Regions from separate parts of the Leifsonia sp. AK011 genome, predicted to be linked through region 1. Evidence: predicted binding sites of a transcription regulator. Region 1 holds the regulator's gene; each other region holds the start of a gene.
What was found. Region 1 encodes LexA, which represses DNA repair genes until DNA is damaged. Its sites were predicted from a motif close to TCGAACANNTGTTCGA; they were not measured.

Region 1 (2,263 bases):
TCGCGAGCTGCTGGCCCGCGAACACGTCGGCGGACTCGAGCTGGTTGAGTCGGACGATCGAGTCGATGACGTCGCGCGGATCGGTGCCCGGGGCGACCGCCTCTGCAACATCCCACAGGGACTGGCCCGACGCGACAGTGACGTAGTCGAACGAGACGGGCGTCGATTCGAGGGATGCTACGGCGCCGCCGCCGTTGAGAGCGAACAGCAGCGCGGCGACGACGAGTGGTGTGGCCGCGAGGGTCAGAAGGACCCCGCGGCCACGTCGTGTGAGGCGCAGGCGGGGTGCGGGGGCGCGGCCCGAATCGGACTGTCGTGCCACGTATGTCGCTGTGGGGAAAGCAATCGTGCTCATCATCCACTCCTTGCGTCTCGAACGAGGTTTCGTATCCGGCTCTCGGCCGGGAGTGCCGGATACGAAGTCATTAGTATTCCTGTACCGAACATAACTTCGATTGCTATCGAAATCAAGTCCATCTTCGAACAAGCCACCGACAAAGTTGTCAACACACTCGAAGATGTGTTTGTCTGCGGTCGCTCATCCGGATACAGTTTCGACAGAACCACCGACATTCGCCGGCGTACGGCAGGAACGAGGAACCGTGGACGAGACTCTCCCCACCGACCGCCCCGCGACCCGGCGTCGAAAGAGCCTGAGCGACAAGCAGCTCGCCATTCTCGATGTCATCCAGCGTTCGGTCGCATCTCGGGGGTATCCGCCGAGCATGCGCGAGATCGGGGATGCTGTGGGGTTGGCATCGCTGTCGAGCGTCACCCACCAGCTGGGTCAGCTCGAACTCAGCGGCTACCTGCGACGCGATCCGAATCGTCCCCGCGCGATGGAGATCCTGATCGACCTCCCGGAGCTCGAAACCGAGGCCGTGGTGGAGAGTGGAGCCCCCTCCGTCGGGGATGCCGCACTCGTGCCGCTCGTCGGGCGCATCGCGGCGGGCATCCCGATCACCGCCGACGAGCAGGTCGACGAGGTGTTCCCCCTCCCCCGGCGACTCGTCGGCAAGGGCGACCTCTTCATGCTCAAGGTCGTGGGTGAGTCGATGATCGATGCGGCGATCTGCGATGGCGACTGGGTCGTCGTCCGCCAGCAGCGCGACGCCGTCAACGGGGACATCGTGGCGGCCATGCTCGACAACGAGGCCACGGTCAAGGTCTTCAAGCAGCGCGACGGCCACACCTGGCTGCTCCCCCGTAACTCCTCGTTCGAGCCGATCCTCGGGGATGAGGCCGAGGTGCTCGGCAAGGTCGTGGCGGTGCTCCGGGCGGTCTAGCCCGCGATCACCTGCCGCGGGCTAGACCCTTCCGCTACTTCGCGGCTGCCTTCTCCCTCGCTGCCCGCGTTGCCGTGAGCACGTTCGTGAGTGACTGCACGGTCTCGTCGTACCCGCGCGTCTTGAGGCCGCAGTCGGGATTGACCCATACCTGGCGTTCCGGGATCGAACCGAGCGCGATCTCGATGAGGTCACTGATCTCCTCCACCGAGGGCACTCGCGGCGAGTGGATGTCGTAGACGCCCGGGCCGATACCGCGGCCGAAGCCGCTGTGCTTGATATCCGGCACGACCTCCATCTTGGATCGGGCTGCCTCGATCGAGGTGACGTCCGCGTCGAGACGGTTGATCGCGTCGATCACCACACCGAACTCCGAGTAGCAGAGGTGCGTATGGATCTGCGTGCGGTCCTCGACGCCCGCCGTGGCGAGGCGGAACGAACCCACGGACCAGTCGAGGTAGTCGGCATGGTCCTTTGTCTTGAGCGGCAACAACTCGCGGAGGGCCGGCTCATCGACCTGGATGATGCCGATGCCGGATCCCTCGAGGTCGGCGATCTCGTCGCGCAGGGCGAGGGCAACCTGGTTCGCGGTCTCGCGCAGGGGCTGGTCGTCGCGCACGAAGGACCAGGCGAGGATGGTGACCGGTCCCGTGAGCATGCCCTTGACGGGCTTGCTCGTGAGCGACTGGGTGTATGTCGACCACTCGACGGTGATGGGCGCGGGTCGCGAGACGTCACCCCAGAGGATCGACGGGCGCGTACAACGGGAGCCGTAGGACTGCACCCAGCCGTTCTGGGTGACGGCGAAGCCGTCCAGATTCTCGGCGAAGTACTGCACCATATCGTTCCGCTCGGGTTCCCCGTGGACGATGACGTCGAGCCCGATCTCCTCCTGGAGGTCGACGACACGGCGGATCTCCGCTCGCATGGCCTCGGTGTACTCCTCCACCGAGATGTCGCCCCTGACCAGGGCTGCG
Region 2 (2,263 bases), 720 kb from region 1:
AGCGCCAGGCCCAGGCTGATGGATGACCGAATCGCAGCCTCATTGACGACGGGCAGGCTGCCCGGCAGACCGAGATCCACCGGGGTGATCATCGTGTTGGGCTCACCGTGCTCGGCGCCGAGGGCGGCCGGGTTCGGAGCATCCGAGAACATCTTCGTCTGGGTGTTCAACTCGACGTGCACCTCGAAGCCGAGCACGGGCTCGAAGATTTCAAGGGCCTTGTCGTAGTCCATCAGGTCAGCTTTAGCCACCCAACGATTCTAGGTGTGCGCTGGTTGAGGAGCGGACCGCAGGTTCGCGTCTCGAAACCAAGCCATCGAACTACGTCGGCCCGGTTTCGATACCGCCGGGCGACGCCGCGGCTACTCAACCAGCGGCGGCCGCCGAGATGCGCACCATGTTGCCCGACGGGTCACGGAATGCGCAGTCCCGCGCGTAACCCTGGTCGATCGGCTCCTGCAGAACCTCGGCGCCACTCGCGCGCAGGGTTTCGAACGTGGCATCCAGATCGTCGGTCACGAACACGAGGGCGGGCAGCTCGCCCTTCACGAGGAGCTCCAGCAGGGCATCCCCGTTCTCCTTCGAGCGGCCGGCGTGCGGCACCGACAGCGTGATGCCGAGGCCGGGCTGGTCGGGGCTGCCCATGGTGAGCCAGCGGAACTCGCCGTAGGGCACGTCCATGACGATCTCGAGGCCGAGCGTCTGGTAGAAGGGGATGGATGCTTCGACGTCCGTCACAGTGACGTTGACGTACTGGAGAGAAATTGTCATGCACCGAAGCTACGCGGCGACAGTGCTCGCGGCTTCTCGAATCCTGCTCCGTTGCGGGCGGGTCTGCGTCTTGGTGATGCACGTGGGGAGCTCGTCGATCGCGCCGTGGCTGCGCGCGCGGTAGGCGGTCGGGCTCTCCCCCACGATCTCGCTGAACCTGCTGCTGAATGAGCCGAGGCTCGTACAACCGACCGCCATGCACGTGTCGGTGACGGACATGCCGTCGCGCAGCAGCGCCATCGCGCGCTCGATGCGACGGGTCATGAGGTACGCGTAGGGGGTTTCGCCGTACGCGAGCTTGAACTGGCGCGCGAAGTGGGCCGGCGACATGAGCGCGGTCGCGGCCATGGTGGGCACGTCGAGGGGGCTCGCGAAGTCGCGGTCGATGCGGTCGCGGGCGCGGCGGAGGTGCGCGAGGTTCTCGAGCTCCTGCGGGGTCATGGGCTTCACGTTAGTTGCATCTCCTCCTCTTCTGGCCTTGTGGAAAGAACCTATCCCCAGATTCATCGCCGACTCTAGAACATGCGTTCGAGCTTTGGGAGAATGGATGCATGACCCTCTCCACCGCTTCGTATGCCGCTCTGGCAGACCTCGCGGTGCCTTTTGCGCCCCCATCGCCTCATGGTCTCGACGACTCCGAGCTCCTTGCACTGAAGCGTGAGCTTGCCGAGATCCGTCGGCGATTGGATGCAGCAGATTCCGCAGTGTCTGCGGAGATCGCCAACCGCTCACGCCCCGAACTCGGCTACGACGGCCTGGCGCAGCGGCTCGGCGCGCGCACCCCGGAGAAGCTCATTCAGCGCGTGGCAGGAGTCACCGCTCGCGACGCGCGCACGCAGATTCGGGTGGGTGGCCTTGTGGCGTCGTTGACGGATGACGCGCCTCCTGCCGAGCCATGGCTGCGCCCCGTCGCGGCGGCCGTTGCCGCTGGCGACCTGTCGCTCGACGCGGCGGACGCGATACGAACCGGGCTGGGAAAGCCCGGTTCGGGAGTGACTGTCGCGGCTCTCTCGGACGCCGTCGAGCGACTCCTGCACTACGCACGGGAGCTCACCATCGAGAAGCTCGGTGCTCGGGCTCGGGAGATCCGCGCATCGCTCGACGCTGAGCACGTCGCCGAGCGAGAGGAGCTGCTTCGGTCGCAGAGGTATCTGCATCTCGTCCCGTTGTCGACCGGCATGACGCGACTCGACGGCTTGCTCGACCCGGAGTCCGCGGCACAGGTCACCGCCGTGTTCGACGCGGCCACCTCACCCCGCCGCGGCGGGCCGCGTTTCGTGGACCCCACTGCCGCGGCGGCGCAAGCGGACGCCCTCCTCGAGGATTCGCGCACGACCGAGCAGATCGCGCTCGACACCTTCGTCGAACTGCTGCGCCTCGGCACGCTCGCCGACGTCACAGCGTTCATCGGTGCCCGCAAGCCAGCAGTGCAGGTTCTTGTCACCCAGGCGGACCTCGACCGGCAGGCTGGGGTGGCCTTCATCGAAGGGCA
Region 3 (2,263 bases), 440 kb from region 1:
ACCGCAGACCCGACGGATCGCGAGAACATCTGCATGCCCGTGACGACGCCTCGCTCGTTCCATTCGACGCTCGACTGGGCTGAGATGAGCGAGGATGTCGCGACCAACCCCAGGCCGAGCCCGATGATGAACCCCGCGATCGCGACCGTCACGACCGACGGATACCACGCGAAGCCGGCCAGGATCGCGGCACCCACCACCGTGATGGCACCGCCGATCCTCGCAGTGGTCCTGAATCCGAGCGGCATGTAGAGGCGACCGGAGAACGAGGCGGCGAGGGGCCAGCCGAGGGTGAGCGTGGCGAGGCCGATCGCGGCGATGAGCGGGGCGACACCCAGCGCGCCCTGCAGGTAGATGGGTACGAACGAGGTGATTCCGGTGATCAGGGCACCCACCCCGAGCCCGATGATCGTCGTGGTGAGCAGCAGACGCCGGGTGAACGCCCACAGAGGCACGATGGGTTCGACCGCACGCCGCTCGACGAGCACGAAGGCGACGAGCAGAACTCCCCCGACCCCGAAACCGACGAACGACTGCCACGAATTCCATGCCCAGGCCTGGCCACCCTCAAGCACGGAGAGGATCAGCAGCGACAGCGACGCGGTGAGCAGGATTGCACCCGGGTAGTCGATGGTGTGGTTGCGGCGCTCCACGTTCTCGTGGAGGTGGCGCACGAGCATCCATCCCGCCAGGAGGCAGAGCGGCACGTTCACGAAGAACACCCAGCGCCAGATGTCGAGCTGGGCGAACAGACCGCCCAGCGCAGGACCGGCAACGGATGCCACGGCCCACACACTCGCGATGTACCCCTGCACCTTCGCCCGCTCCGCAACCGTGTAGATGTCGCCAGCGATGGTGATGGCCATCGGCTGGACCGCACCGGCCCCGAGGCCCTGGATGGCACGGAAGAGAATGAGGGCGGGCATGCTCCAGGCGAGGCCGCAGAGGATCGATCCCAGCAGGAAGAGACCGATGCCGATGAGGATGATCGGCTTGCGCCCGAAGATGTCGGAGAGCTTGGCGTAGATCGGCACGGTGACGGCCTGCGTGAGCAGGTAGATCGAGAACAGCCAGGGGAACTGCGAGAGCCCACCCAACTCACTCACGATCGTGGGCACCGCCGTGGCGAGGATCGTGGCGTCGATAGCCACGAGTCCCGTCGTGACCATGAGTGAGAGGAGGACTGGGCCGCGTTCGGAGCGGAGGCCAACGGCGGAAGTCATAGCGGGGTCAAGTCTTGCAGAGTGCGCAATATTCCGTCGGCACGTGAGGGCTGCGCTTGCACCTCTTCTCCTCCACAGCTCTGATCAGCATTTTCTTATCCTCACCTCGAACACATGTTCTAATATTCGCCTATCATGGAGACATGCCCGTTGTCGAACTCCCCGCGCTCCGCGCGTTCTCTCGTGAGGATGCAGCGCGCCTCGGCGACGACGATCTCCTCGCGGAGCAGGCCGCTTTCGCCGCTGCACGTCGACTCGTGGATGCGGGCGCAGCAGCGGTTGCGGCGGAGATCGCCGAACGGTCTCGGCGGGAACTCGGGGCCGCAGGTCTCGCACAGTCCCGCGGCGAGCGCACGCCTGAATCACTTGTTGCTCGCATGACCGGGCTCAGCAAGCGGGATGCCGGCACCCTCGTCAGAATCGGCGCACTCGTGTCAGAGCCGGCGCCGTGGCTGAAGACCGTCGCCGTGGCTGTGGGAGACGGGAGGCTGTCCCTCGAAGGTGCGGACGTCGTTCGAGCGGGGCTCGGTGCGCCGGGTGCCGTCGCCGAGGGGGACCTGGCGCGGGCCGCGACCGTCCTTGTGGAGTCCGCGCCGGGGTTGACCCTCGACGAACTCGCCATGCGCGCCCGCCGCGTGCGCTCCGAGCTCGATGTTGCTGGCGTCCCCGCGCGCGAGGAGGAGCTCAGAGAACGACGGTTCCTCTCGCTCACTCCCCAGCCCGACGGGATGACACGCATCAGTGGCCTGCTCGACCCGGAATCTGCCGCGGTGGTGAGCGGAGCGATCGACGCTGCGACATCACCTCGGCGGGGCGGGCCCCGATTCGTCGATCCGTCGGCGGCACCGGCGGGATCAGACACGGAGGACAGCCGCACCATTCCGCAGCTGCTCGCAGACGCCCTCGTGGACATCGTCGCACTCGCCACACGCGCCGACCGCGGCGCGGTGTTCGGGGCGCGTCGGGTGGGCGTGCGGGTACATGTCGCCGGCAAGGACCTGCGGGCGGGCGTCGGCTTCGCCCAGCTCGAGGGACAGACT

Region 2: the regulator LexA is predicted to act here: its motif matches at 1,288-1,303, upstream of HDC94_RS11850 (HNH endonuclease signature motif containing protein).
Region 3: the regulator LexA is predicted to act here: its motif matches at 1,330-1,345, upstream of HDC94_RS06170 (HNH endonuclease signature motif containing protein).

The regions. Positions count from the first base shown of each region.
Region 1 covers NZ_JACCCH010000001.1:1,702,827-1,705,089, reverse strand. Annotated here, with positions in the region: gene HDC94_RS08320 (LysM peptidoglycan-binding domain-containing protein) at 1-355, opposite strand, end outside; gene lexA (transcriptional repressor LexA) at 603-1,286, shown strand; gene metE (5-methyltetrahydropteroyltriglutamate--homocysteine S-methyltransferase) at 1,321-2,263, opposite strand, start outside.
Region 2 covers NZ_JACCCH010000001.1:2,420,789-2,423,051, forward strand. Annotated here, with positions in the region: gene gatB (Asp-tRNA(Asn)/Glu-tRNA(Gln) amidotransferase subunit GatB) at 1-251, opposite strand, end outside; gene HDC94_RS11840 (VOC family protein) at 367-771, opposite strand; gene HDC94_RS11845 (helix-turn-helix transcriptional regulator) at 781-1,212, opposite strand; gene HDC94_RS11850 (HNH endonuclease signature motif containing protein) at 1,323-2,263, shown strand, end outside.
Region 3 covers NZ_JACCCH010000001.1:1,259,442-1,261,704, reverse strand. Annotated here, with positions in the region: gene HDC94_RS06175 (MFS transporter) at 1-1,223, opposite strand, end outside; gene HDC94_RS06170 (HNH endonuclease signature motif containing protein) at 1,367-2,263, shown strand, end outside.